2 regions of the Numidum massiliense genome follow, and region 1 is predicted to be linked to the other one. Evidence: predicted binding sites of a transcription regulator. Region 1 holds the regulator's gene; the other holds the start of a gene.
What was found. The regulator CtsR, encoded in region 1, represses protease genes until heat stress. The targets are predictions, from matches to a motif close to ATGGTCAATAAAGGTCAAACA.
Positions count from the first base shown of each region.

Region 2: the regulator CtsR is predicted to act here: its motif matches at 4,520-4,540, upstream of clpP (ATP-dependent Clp endopeptidase proteolytic subunit ClpP).

Region 1 covers NZ_CTDZ01000009.1:3,120,403-3,127,153, forward strand. Annotated here, with positions in the region: gene BN1247_RS14625 (protein arginine kinase) at 102-1,160, opposite strand; gene BN1247_RS14630 (protein-arginine kinase activator protein McsA) at 1,191-1,706, opposite strand; gene BN1247_RS14635 (CtsR family transcriptional regulator) at 1,711-2,184, opposite strand; gene BN1247_RS14640 (C40 family peptidase) at 2,533-3,795, opposite strand; gene lysS (lysine--tRNA ligase) at 4,203-5,693, opposite strand; gene BN1247_RS14650 (helix-turn-helix domain-containing protein) at 5,822-6,043, opposite strand; gene folK (2-amino-4-hydroxy-6-hydroxymethyldihydropteridine diphosphokinase) at 5,995-6,528, opposite strand; partial or broken gene folB (dihydroneopterin aldolase) at 6,690-6,751, opposite strand, start outside.
Region 2 covers NZ_CTDZ01000009.1:3,429,146-3,435,896, reverse strand. Annotated here, with positions in the region: gene BN1247_RS16125 (phosphoglycerate kinase) at 1-269, opposite strand, end outside; gene gap (type I glyceraldehyde-3-phosphate dehydrogenase) at 520-1,518, opposite strand; gene BN1247_RS16115 (sugar-binding transcriptional regulator) at 1,525-2,571, opposite strand; gene rpoN (RNA polymerase factor sigma-54) at 2,755-4,107, opposite strand; tRNA gene BN1247_RS16105 (tRNA-Arg) at 4,202-4,276, shown strand; gene clpP (ATP-dependent Clp endopeptidase proteolytic subunit ClpP) at 4,603-5,196, shown strand; gene BN1247_RS16095 (HPr family phosphocarrier protein) at 5,282-5,548, opposite strand; gene whiA (DNA-binding protein WhiA) at 5,596-6,540, opposite strand; gene BN1247_RS16085 (gluconeogenesis factor YvcK family protein) at 6,547-6,751, opposite strand, start outside.

The DNA of each region.
Region 1 (6,751 bases):
CTTTTATCGTTATCGTTAACTCTTTATACGGCATGCCTATTAGCGTGCCTTGCATTACGTACCGTACGAGCGTCTGACTAGCACTTGAACTCCTAAGGTCGTCAATCTTCACCATTACCGCGACCGAGGCGCTCGCGAATCAAACTGGCGCGGCACACGTCCCGTTCGTCCGTGTCGAGTTGTCGACCGGAGATGTGTTGCAAAAAGCCTGGCTGCGTCTGCACTATCAGTTCATTTAATATCGTTGCCGAAATGCCGCTCACTAAACCGAGATCGATCCCTAAACGCAGATCAGACAAACGGCGCATCGCCTCTTTACTGTCGACGACGCGAGCGTGAGCCAAAACGCCGAGTGACCGCTGCACGCGGTCTTCCAACTTTACGCGCACCTCGTGCATTAACTGTTCGCGCGCGCGTTGCTCGTGGTGAACGAGTTGTAGCGCGACGCTGGAGATTTTATCGACAATTTCTGTTTCCGACTGTCCTAACGTCACTTGATTCGATATTTGAAATAAACTGCCCACCGCCTCACTACCTTCACCGTATATGCCTCTGACAGCGAGTCCCACTTGTGTGACCGCCGGAAGGATGCGATTAATTTGCTGTGTCATGACGAGTGCCGGAAGATGCATCATCACCGATGCGCGGACACCTGTACCGACATTCGTCGGGCAGCTCGTTAAATAGCCTAACGTTTCGTCAAAAGCGTAGTCGAGCCGTTCTTCAAAAAAATCGTCAATGCGACTAGCTAGCGCCCACGCTTCCTTCAGTTGCAACCCGGGGAATAAACATTGAATGCGCAAGTGGTCTTCCGCGTTGACCATCACACTAACCGCTTCGTCGCCGCTTAAAACGACGGCCCCGTGACGCGATTCGTCGGCAAGCGCTGGGCTAACGAGATGCTTTTCAACTAACACCCGCTGTTGCAGCGGCGTGAGGTCGTCCATGTGCAGCAATTCCGCTCCCACAAGATGCTCCGTTTGTGGCAATTGGGCGAGTGTTTGCTCGGTGCGCGTCACGACTTCCGCCGCTTGTGAGGCAGTCGCCAACATCGGAAACGGAAGGTCCGAAATGTTTCGCGCGATGCGCACGCGACTACTGATGACGATGTCTGAATGCGGGCCTTTTCCTTTCATCCACTCACTGACTGGATTGTTCATAAACCGTTGTAAAGACAAAACCGATCCCCCCTACTGATCCCGCTCGAGCTCGCGAATGCGGTCGCGAACGTGCGCCGCTTCCTCGAACTCCTCTTTGGCAACTAGTTGTGCAAGCCTCTGTTTTAGCTCACTCAATTCGCGACGTCGTTTTAAATGTTCGCCCCTGCGGGCTGGCAATTTTCCGCTGTGCTGGGTATTACCGTGTACGCGGCGAATGAGCGGCTCTAAGACAGGCTCAAAATAGTGGTAACAGTCACTGCACCCGAAGCGGCCGATTTTACTAAACTGCTGGTAAGTCATCCCGCACGTTTCACAGCGCAACTGCCCTGAGTCACCGGTCCGCGGCCTATTATCGGCGTCAAAAAAATCCGTATTTAACATACCTGCTAGCAAGTTATGAATGGAAAAGCCGTTATGCCAGTCAGGCAGAAACTCCCCTTTTTCCTTAGCGCACGGTTCACAAATGTGAAACTCCGTCTTCTCCCCGTTAACGATTTTCGTAAAGTGCAATGTCGCCGGTCGCTTTCCACATTCTTGACAAAGCATGCACTTATCCCCTTTCTGTGCGCACCACTAAGCTCCTAATGAATGCCAACATGATGTTGGCGCGTAGTTGGTCGCGAATCGGTGTCGGCACTTTAATGACTTCTCGCGAGATCGCGGCTCGCATCAGATGCGCTTCACGCGTGGTCACCATATCTTGTTCGTACAGCTGTTCGATCACACCTTCTGCTGCCGTCTCCGTTATGCTGCCCCCGATTAATTTTACGATGTTGTCGTACCACGCTTTCGGGCACGTCCACTCTATTTTGGAGATGCGGATGTAGCCACCGCCTCCCCGTTTGCTCTCTACGTGATAACCTTGTTCTACGGTAAAGCGCGTACTGATGACGTAATTAATTTGCGATGGCACGCACTGAAACATTTTGGCGAGTTCGCTGCGTTGGATCTCGAGAGAACCGTCACCGCACTGCGCGAGTATTTGCTTGATGTGCTGCTCGATGATGTCCGAAATATTCGCCATATCCCGCCTCCGTTGACCTTGACTAACTTTGACCTTATGTCTTTATTATATAAAGTGTGCCGCCGTTTGACAAGTGGCGGAGGCCAATTTATTTCTTATATTGCCCTAACCAGGTGGTGCGATATACAAAATTTCAAAAAAAACTTGGTTCCGCCACGACGGCGAAACCAAGTTTTTGAAAAGTAGTTGTTCGAAAGGCCCCGATATGATGACTGTCGTTTATGGTGCTACCATCAGTCGCTTCTCGAACAATTACTTGCACGCCTGTCGGAACATCCCCATGGTGCTTCCGACAGTTGTATCATTAGTGAAAGGTCTCTTCACTCACCGATCACGGTTCGTTAACGTCTAATGCAGCTTTTTCGTCCCCATATAATGGCTTCCCCAGTATGGGCCGTAGACGTTGCTAATTTCTACACCGGAACTTGCGGAGTGAATGAACAAGTTACCGCCGATGTAAATACCCGCGTGAGTGGCACCTGGAGCACTATACGTGCTATGGAAGAAGACGACGTCCCCTTGTTTTTTCTTGGATACGCGCTTCCCTTTGTTCCACATCGCTTGAGTCGTGCGCGGTAAGTGTACGCCCTGCTTTTTGTACACGTAAAGGAGAAAGCCGCTGCAATCAAAGCCGCCCGGTGATGTCCCGCCCCAACGGTAGGGAGTGCCGAGATGCCGCTTTGCCTCTTTAACGAGCTTTTTCGTGTTGAGTCCTTTTTTCTTCTTCGGTGCTTTCTTGCTCTTCTTTTTCTTTTTAACTGGCTTTACTTTCCCTTTCACCGCATCGTTCACTTTCTTAATCGTCTGCGGACCAGCGACGCCAGTCACTTTCATACCGTAAGCCCACTGAAAGTCTTTGACAGCTTTCTGTGTCACTGTGCCGTAATAGCCAGTCACACCGACTTTAAAGTAGCCGAGTTTTTTTAGCTTCTTTTGCAAGTCAGTAACGGCTTTACCAGTTGAACCGATGCGCAGCGTCTTAACTTTTTTTGCTGGCTTCTTTGCCGACTTTTTGGTAGTTTTCTTGGCTGGCTTTTTCTTCGCCTTTTTCGCCTTAGCCGCTTTATTGATCTTAGCAATCGTTTTTGACCCTGCGATTCCGTTTGCCTTTAGCTTGTGCTTCTTCTGGAATGCCTTCACGGCATTCTTAGTGATTGGGCCGTAGTAACCAGTGACGTTCGTTTTAAAGTAGCCGAGTCTTTTCAACTTCGACTGAAGATCCTTTACTTTCTTACCGCTCATTCCTTGGCGCAGCGTCTTCGCCTTTTTGGAACTGCCCGACGCTTTAGAGGTAACTGCTTTACCTTTTTTTACACCTAGCGCTCGGAACGTACGCTTGTCGACGACGCCGCTCGCCTTAACCTTATGGGCGCGTTGAAAGTCTTTCACGGCTTTCGTCGTAATCGGCCCAAAGTAGCCCGTCGACTTTTTGTACTTGAAATAGCCTTTCTTCTTCAACTTGTCCTGCAGCTGCTTCACATCTTTATGACTCATGCCTTCCCGGAGCGTTTGATCCCCGAGTGCGGCATAACTGTTCAGGGGTACTGCGAATAGCGCGACCCCAAGTGTCAATGCTAAGAGACGCTTCATAAAGGTTTGGAAGCGTGACACTAATGTTTACCTCCCCTTACTCTTTCATCTGTGTATTCGATGATCCCCTTATCCGCAAGATGTAGTCTATGTGTATACATGCCCTTGTCGGAATGTCTGTCCGCTACCCTCCTTTCGCTTTGCTATTGCACCTGTTGTATAGCACCTTGCTGTATATTACCAACAATAACACACTTGCGGACAAAATTGGTAGAGTTATTTTTTCGCCTCAGTCACCACCTCCTTATTCACACGTACTTGCTCTAGCTAGTGTCAACGAGGTGTCTGGCGTGAAATGAGCATTCAAACAGGCTAACGTCGCTCGGGAAAAAAAAGTTTCAACACGTGTAAAAAAACCGTTCCAGAGGGCAATTGAAACATCCCCTTCTGCATGGACAGAAGGGGATGTTTTTTTGTCACACCGTTTTTTATTCGCCACTCTTTGCGCGCATTTGTGGAAACAGTAGTACATCGCGAATGGAGGGGGAGTCTGTGAGCAACATCACTAACCGGTCGATGCCGATCCCGAGTCCGCCAGTCGGCGGCAAACCGTATTCTAACGCTTCGATAAAATCTTCGTCCATCATGTGCGCTTCGTCGTTACCTTGTTCCCGCTCGATCAACTGTGCTTCGAAGCGCGCGCGCTGATCGATCGGATCGTTCAACTCGGTAAAAGCGTTCGCGTGCTCGCGCCCGACGATGAACAGCTCAAACCGATCGGTGAACCGCGGGTCGGAGGTATTTTTTTTAGCCAAAGGCGAGACTTCCACTGGATGCCCGTAGACGAACGTCGGATTGATCAGCTTTTCTTCGATTCGCTGCTCAAAAAACTCATTCACAATGTGCCCGAACGTCATTTCTGTCTTCACTTCAATCCCGTGTTCGCGGGCCAGGGCGTGTGCCTCCTCATCGCTCATCTCTTGCGAGAAGTCGACGCCGACGTGCTCTTTAATGAGGTCGACCATCGAACGGCGTCGCCACGGCAGCGACATGTCGACTTTCATCCCTTGGTAGTCTAATTCCCGCGATCCGAGCAGTTCGTCGGCTACGTGGACGACGAGGTTTTCCGTCAAATCCATAATGTCGTTGTAGTCAGTGTACGCAGCGTACAGTTCAAGCATCGTAAATTCCGGATTGTGCCGGGTGGAAATGCCCTCATTACGGTAGACGCGGCCGATTTCGTACACTTTTTCTAAGCCGCCGACGACGAGCCGCTTTAAGTGCAATTCGATCGCAATCCGCATGTACAGCGGTATGTCCAGCGCATTGTGATACGTCTCAAACGGGCGTGCCGCCGCGCCGCCGGGAATGGCGTGCATCGTCGGCGTCTCAACTTCTAAAAAGCCATGCTCGTCGAGGTAACGTCGGATCGCCTGAATAATTTTGCTGCGCATGACAAACGTTTGCCGCACACCCGGGTTCACGATTAAGTCTAAATAACGTTTGCGGTAGCGCAGTTCGACGTCTTGCAGTCCGTGGAACTTCTCGGGCAAGGGGCGAAGCGATTTCGACAATAACGCAATCTTTTCGGCTTGTACACTAAGTTCGCCACGGTTCGTGCGAAAGACGCTCCCTTCCACCCCGATCCAATCCCCGAGGTCGAGGAGCGAGAACAACTCGTAAGCCGCTTCCCCGACAGTATCTTTGCGCACGTATATTTGCACGCTGCCCGACAAATCTTGCAAATGCGCGAACGATGTTTTACCGTGCCCGCGTTTGGACATGATCCGCCCGGCAATTGTGACGCGGTGCGTCTCCTCGGCTAACGCTTCTTTCGACCAATCGCCGAACGTCGTATGAATGTGCTCCGCCGTGTGCGTCCGTTCATAACGGTGACCGAACGGTTCGATTTGTTGGTCGCGTAACTGCTGTAACTTGTCGCGCCTTATTTGTAATAGTTCATTTAACGCCTGTTCCATTGTATACCTCCTCAAAAATTAACGGCAGCCGCATCGCGAATAAGAGAACCCGACGGCTATGGCCCCCGGGGGTTCACTCGCACATAATATTTTAGTTATACCACAAAAAGTATTGCTTTCACAGGACGCTACCGCTCGTACTCGTCCCCCGAGGGGAGTAGTTCTTCCACGGTAATATGCAGCACCGTCGCGATTTGCGCTAACAGTTGCTGGCTAGCTGTTCGCGTCCCTCGCTCGACGGCACCGACAATGGCTACTGACATGCCTAACTCGTCAGCCAACTGTTGCTGCGTATACCCCTTTAACCGACGGAAAGCCCGAATTCGGCGGCCAATGATAATGTGGCACACAGCGTTACCCCTTCTTTCCCTCCGACGTTTTGGACGTGTTCGGACACGGACTCCGCTGTTCCGGGTAAGACTAGTTCAGGTGCGAGCTCCGAAAGCGGCAGTAAAGCGAAGGCCCGTTCCTTCATGCGCGGGTGCGGTACTGTTAACCGCTCTGTCTGTACGATCCCCGTCCCGTAAAGCAAGATGTCAATATCTAACGTGCGCGGTCCCCAGCGTACCGTGCGTTCCCGCTGCCATTTTTTTTCGATCGCTTGCGTTACGTCGAGTAACGCTTCTGCAGCGAGCGTCGTATCGACTGCGACGACTGTATTTAAAAATTCCCCTTGCGCCGTATACCCGACTGGCTTCGTTTCGTACACAGAAGCGATCGCCGCTAACTGAATGTACGGATGCCTTTGCAAGTCCCCGATCGCACCGCGCAAAAAGCCGATCCGATCGCCGAGATTTGAACCAAGACCTAAGTAAGTGCGTACATATTCACTCATTCTTTACCGACACCGCACGTATCGCTCGTTTGTCGCCTTTTACTTACACTACGTGCACAGCTAGGTGCGTCCGTACGCACTTTGCCCGTACGGCGCACACTAGCTTCCACGCTACACGTCGCCTGCTCACTACCGCTAGACCCGTTGCAGTCGTACTCGCTTCGCTGCCTTGTGATTTCTACGCCTACCGCGCGAAGGTGACCAGGAATCGGGGGATCAGGCT
Region 2 (6,751 bases), 310 kb from region 1:
TTTTGTACGTCTTTTCCTAACAGCTCTTGCAAGCGGTGTGCAACCGGAGTGAGCCGTAGTTGTTCGACGACTTGACCTTTCGGACGCCCCAAGTGGCTGGCGAGAACAACTTTAGCCCCGCGCTCGACGAGGTATTGAATGGTCGGTAATGCGGCGCGAATGCGCGTATCGTCAGTAATGCGGCCATCTTCTAACGGCACGTTAAAGTCGACGCGGCAAAACACGCGCTTGCCGTGTACGTCGATGTCGCGAACGGATTGCTTTTCCATGGGAAGTCCTCCTCGTAATGTAAGAGTTGATCCTTTGGACGGTTTTTCGGATCATTGCCCGCCTGTGTGTTGTCTAACTAAAACGTCTCGTACTAACTTGTGATCAAAGGAAAGAGGAGACATCCCATCTCCTCCCTCTTATATCCCGCTGTCATTAAGTTGTTCAAAAAGCGACTAAAGGTCTACCATACGCCGGTAACAGCGCCTCTTGAACGCATCCTTAAGCAGCGAAAGTATGTGACAGTTAAGCTTATTTTTCCATGTGGGCGATGAGGTCAACACACCGCTCGGAGTAACCCCATTCGTTGTCGTACCAGGAGACGACTTTGACGAGGTTGTCGCCGATGATCATCGTCGACAGCGCGTCAATGATTGAGGAGTTAGAGTTGCCGTTGTAGTCTTTGGACACGAGCGGCTCTTCGGAGTAGCCGAGAATGCCTTTCAGTTCCCCTTCAGCGGCAGCTTTCAGCGCGGCGTTTACCTCTTCGACCGTCGTGTCCTTTTCCAATTCGGCGACGAGGTCGACGACGGACACGTTCGGGGTCGGGACGCGCATCGCGAAACCGTTCAGTTTACCATTAAGTTCTGGCAAGACGAGGCCGACAGCTGCGGCGGCACCGGTCGTCGTCGGAATGATCGATTCGCCCGCTGCACGCGCCCGCCGCAAGTCTTTGTGCGGGAGGTCCAAAATTTGTTGGTCGTTCGTGTATGAGTGGACAGTCGTCATCAAGCCGCGCTTGATCCCGAAGTTTTCTTGTAACACTTTAGCGAACGGAGCCAAGCAGTTCGTCGTACAAGAAGCATTAGAGACAACGTCGTGTTTCGCAGCATCGTACTGCTCTTCGTTGACGCCCATGACGATCGTCAAGTCGGCATCGCCAGCCGGTGCAGAGATAACGACTTTTTTCGCACCTGCTTCGATATGTTTGGCGGCATCGACGCGCTTGCGGAAGCGGCCGGTCGATTCGACGACGTATTCGACGCCGAGGTCGCCCCACGGCAATTGTGCCGGATCGCGTTCGGACAGTACTTTAATTTCTTTACCGTCGACGACGATCGCCCCGTCCTTCGCGTCTACTGTGGCGTCGAGAATGCCGTGGACGGAGTCGTATTTAAGTAAGTGTGCTAGCGTTTTTGCATCGGTCAAATCGTTAATTGCGACGATTTCCATGTCGTCCCGTTTGAGTGCGGCGCGAAAGACGAGACGCCCGATGCGACCAAAACCGTTTATTGCTACTTTTACTGCCATAATGTTTCATCCTCCTAAGTGTGGTTCACTTTTATAAAGATGTATCATTTGTCGCGCTGCTGCTTCATCTGTGACGAGAATGTCGCCATTGCCCCCACGACAGACTGAAGCGATGGCAGCTGCCTTACTTTTTCCGCCTGCGACGGCAATGACGATGTCTGCTTGACGCACGTCCTCAAGTTGCAGTCCTGTCGTCTGCATGCGGTAAACTAACTTGCCCCATCGATCAAAATAGTACCCGAATGCCTCCCCGACTGCGTGACCCGCCAACAGTTTTTCAATGCGTTGCCGCGATACTTTACGCCTTCTAGCCATCGCTAGCGCATCGCCGATGCCGTGTACGACGATGCGGGCGCGGTGCAACAGTTGCAGGACTTCCTGCGTGTGCGGCTCATTCATTAACGAATGATACGTCTCTTCGCTCATCTGTTCCGGAATGTGCATTAACTTGTAAGAAGCACCCGTCTTTTTTGCCATCGAGGACGCGAGGTAACTCGCCTGCAACTCGACCGCTTCCCCTAGTCCTCCCCGCGCTGGTACGAACACTGTTTCTTTTAACGTCGAGGTTGCCGTCAGCATTTCCGCAACGGTAGCGACTGTCGTTCCCCCGTTGACGGCGATGACGTCCCCTTTGCGCGCCTTAGACGCGAGCATATGTGCACCTGCGCGGCCTAACGCCTTCTTCACAACAGGCGATTCGTCGGAGTCGCCGGGAACGATGACGACGTCGGTCAAACCGTATGCGGCGGCTACTTCCTCCTCAATCTCCCCTAAGCCGAACAACCGTTTGATCAACGGCTCCATCCCTTCGAGAAGCTCCTCGCCTTCCGACGTCAAGCGCATCCCGATACTCGCCGTTTGGATTAACTGTTGGCTTTTGAGAAAATCGACTTCGCGGCGGAGAACGCGTTCGGTCATCGGCATCGCAGCAGCCAAATTCCTTCTCCCGATCGGTTGCATCAGGCGGATGTGATGGAGCACGTTATACCGCGTGTGCATCACATCGAGTAAATCGGGCAGGAGCTGCTTTTGCATTGCCAACAGTTGCTCCATGCTTTTCTCCCCTCGGGTCGGATATAGTCCCGCGTATCGTATAATGTCCCACGGGACGTAAAAAAAGTGGACGAATACGTCACACCATTATTTTAGCTAACTTGACGCAACTTATGCAAGCTGTTTTGCAAAATAGACACGTAACGTCCACGAATAGTATATATTTTAATTAAGTAAAGCGTTTTAGCCAAGGCGGCGACGCTTCGTCGAGGAAGGAATCATTAGCTCTTCTCGGTATTTCGCCACCGTGCGTCGTGATATTTTTACACCTTTACTTTTTAGAGCGCGCGCCAATTGTTCGTCGGAAAAGGGGCGCTGTTTGTTTTCCGTTTGTACCATCTCTTTAATTTGTTGTTTGACCCCTTCGCGCGACGTCTCACCGCCACCGACTGTCTTTAGGCCACTAGAAAATAACGTTTTATATAGGACGAGCCCGCGCGGCGTTTGCATGTATTTATTGCGGATCGCGCGACTGACGGTCGATTCGTGCACCTCGAGCCGCTCCGCTACGTCGAGGAGTGTCATCGGGCGCAAAAAGGCGATCCCTTGTTTAAAAAATTGTTGTTGGTACTCGAGAATAACGCGCGTAATGTTTAACAATGTCTGCCGCCGCGATTCCAAACTTCGGAACAGCCAGTCAGCTGCTTGAAACCGGTCGTGTAAGTAATCGGCCACTTGTTTCGAGTGCTGCGCGGACGTATGTCTGAGCGGTTCGTATTCCGGATGAATGCGTAGCCGCTCACCGTAATAATCGTTCACCGTGATGACGTACGTTCCGTTCACCTCTTCGATCACGACATCAGGAATGACGTAGTTGCCGGGTTTGTGGATCAACTGCAACCCTGGATTCGGATCTAGCCGCCGCAGCGCCTCGACGACTTGTTGCAACTCGCTCGATTCACAGTCAAGTGCGCGCGCCACTTGTTGCCACTTACCATCTGCTAGCTGCTGCAAATGGTGCTTGACGACTTCCGCGAGTAGCGGATGAGGATCGTTTTGTCGAGCAATTTGCAGTAAGAGGCATTCCTGTAAATTGCGGGCAAAAATACCTGCCGGTTCAAACTGCTGCAACGTGTGGATCACGCGTTCCGCGTCTACTCCCTCAATATCAAAACGTTTACATATATCCTGGACAGAAATGTTTATATACCCTCGTTCATCGAGAAGGCCAATTATAAACCGCGCGATTTTCCGTTCGGCGGCGTCCAATTCACTAAAGCGCAGCTGCTCCTCCATATGCTCGGGAAGCGTCTGCTCGCCACTGACGTTTTCCCACCACTTGTCTAGTTCGCCTTCACTGCGGCGCGACGACCGGGTAACGCCGTGCCAAGACGTCGCATATACGTCGCCTTCGCCCGCTCCTTTCTTCACCGGTTGCTCCGCTATATCGAGTACCGGATTTTCCAGCACTTGCTCTTGCAAGTAAGCGTTTAACTCGGTGGCGGAATACTGCAGTACAGAGAGCGCCTGGCGCAATTCTGGCGTCATCACCAATTGTTGTCTTTGCTCTTGCACTAAATGTAAGCCAGTTTGCATCGCAATCACCTACCTTTATGATAAGCAAAAACGGCCTGCAATACCATCTTGCTTTTTACTCGGATTTTGTATATAATAATGTTTGTTCGTTTATGCGCCTATAGCTCAGGGGATAGAGCACTGGTCTCCGGAACCAGGTGCCCAGGTTCGAATCCTGGTAGGCGCGCCAACAGTAATTAGCCAACTGCGTTCTCCGCGGTTGGCTTTTCTCATTTGAAGCGCTTCGTACGCTGTCCCGTCATTGGCAGTCAGTCGCTTCGCGTATGTGACCGGTCGGCGGCTTCTAGGCCGCGCCCAGCCGCAAACGCGTTTATCGAAATCGACAATGTGGTATACAATAGAAAATAGCTCCACTTCGTTACATAAGACATCGTCTGAAGCGCGTCCATCGCAAATTTACAGCCTTAAGACGCGTTTGACCTTTCTTGACCAAAGGGTTACAAAAGGTTACAATAAGAACAGGAAAGATGACAAACTATTGAGGGGGTTCCACATATGACGTTAGTTCCAACAGTGATCGAGCAAACGAACCGCGGCGAACGCGCCTACGATATATATTCGCGTTTGCTCAAAGATCGCATCATTTTTCTCGGCAGTGCGATTGACGACAACGTCGCCAACACAGTCATCGCGCAGTTGCTCTTTTTAGACGCAGAAAACGCGGATAAAGACATTTCGCTGTACATTAACAGCCCTGGCGGGTCGATTACGGCAGGGATGGCTATTTACGACACGATGCAACTCATTAAAGCGGACGTCTCGACGATTTGCGTCGGATTGGCCGCTTCCATGGGCGCTTTCTTGCTCGCTGCGGGGGAGAAAGGGAAACGCTTCGTGCTCCCCAATAGCGAAGTGATGATCCACCAACCCCTCGGCGGTGCCGAAGGGCAGGCGTCTGACATCGAGATCCGCGCGAAACGCATTTTGCGCGCCCGCGAACGCCTCAATGCGATTCTGGCGGAGCGCACCGGCCAACCTCTGGAAAAAATTGAACGGGACACCGATCGCGATTACTTTATGAGCGCGGAAGAAACGAAAGCGTACGGTTTAGTCGACGACATTATTCGCCAAAAACCGGACAACAAATAAACAGACAACAAATAAACGACAAAAGGCAAAAGGCAAAGGCATCGATCCTATTGAGGGGCGATGCCTTTTTCCATGTGTTTCACGTTTATTCGTCTTTTTCAACCATTGCAGCTAACGTTTCGACTGCTTCCGCGGCGTCGGATCCGGTCGCGGAAACCTTAATTTCCGTATCCGTACTAATCGCCAGGCTCATAATGCCCATAATGCTTTTCGCGTTTACTTTTTTGTCACCTTTGTGAACAAAGATTTCAGCGGCAAATTTATTCGCTTCTTGCACGAAAAGCGCGGCAGGCCGAGCGTGTAATCCCGTCTTTAATTTAACGACAACGTTTTTTTCTGCAGTTTCTGCCATTGCGTTCATCCCCCTACAAATGTCACTTGTCCTATTATAACACGATTTTACCCCGGATTACTCTTTTTTCGCAAGTTGTCAGCAATCTGTTCCAACTTTCGTAATCGGTGGTTGACACCCGATTTACTCACTTTTTCGCCTGGTAGGCGCTCACCAAGTTCTTTCAGGCTCATATCCGGATGTCTTAAACGGACCTCTGCCACCTGCTTAAGGCGCGGTGGTAACTGGTCGAGACCGATCGACTCCTCTATGAGGCGAATATTTTCCACTTGACGCATCGCTGCGCTAATCGTTTTGTTTAAATTCGCCGTTTCACAATTGACAATGCGATTTACGGAATTGCGCATGTCTTTCACGATGCGCACGTCCTCAAACGTAAGTAAGGCGCGGTGCGCGCCGACAAGACTAAAAAACTCCGTTATTTTTTCGCCTTCTTTAATGTAGACGACGTGGCCGTTTTTGCGTTCGATCAACTTCGCGTTTAGTTGAAACGAATTACACAAGTTACAAAGCGCTTGACTGTGTTCTTCGTACAGTGACGCCAGTTCCAAATGGTAGGAAGCACTTTCCGGATTGTTTACCGAGCCGCCGGCCAAAAAGGCGCCTCTGAGATAAGCCCCTGCGCAGTGTGTCTCACCGACGAGCTCCTCGTCGATGCCGTGAATGTACTCGCCCTCGTCACCGACGATCAGCAAGCTTTTTAACAACTCCATCCCGCGCCCCGGGAGGCGTACGAGGTACACGTTATTTTTTTTCAGGCGCATTTTGCGTTGTACCAACAGTTCAGCTTGGACGCTAAACAAGTTTTTTAACAGTGTATAAATGCGTCGCGCAATCGCAGCGTTCTCCGTGCGCACTTCTAACGTTATCCGCCCGCCGTGCAGTTGTAACGTGCCATTCATACGCACGATCGCCGACAACTCGGCACGCTGGCAACACGGAGACGCATCGATTTGCGTCAGCTCTTTTTTCGTATCCGAGGCAAAAGACATGCTCGTTCACCCCTCTACTGTACACCCTCTAGCATCCCCCGGGCGTTCGGTACACGTTTGATTCATCTTTCCTTCGACTGCGTGGGAAGGCGACGATGCGCGAATGAGATCGACAATGCGCGCACTTAAACGACCCGTATGGTGACGCAAATACGTTTCATACTGCCAAAAGTGATCGACGATGACCCCGTACCCCATCTGTTTGACCTCG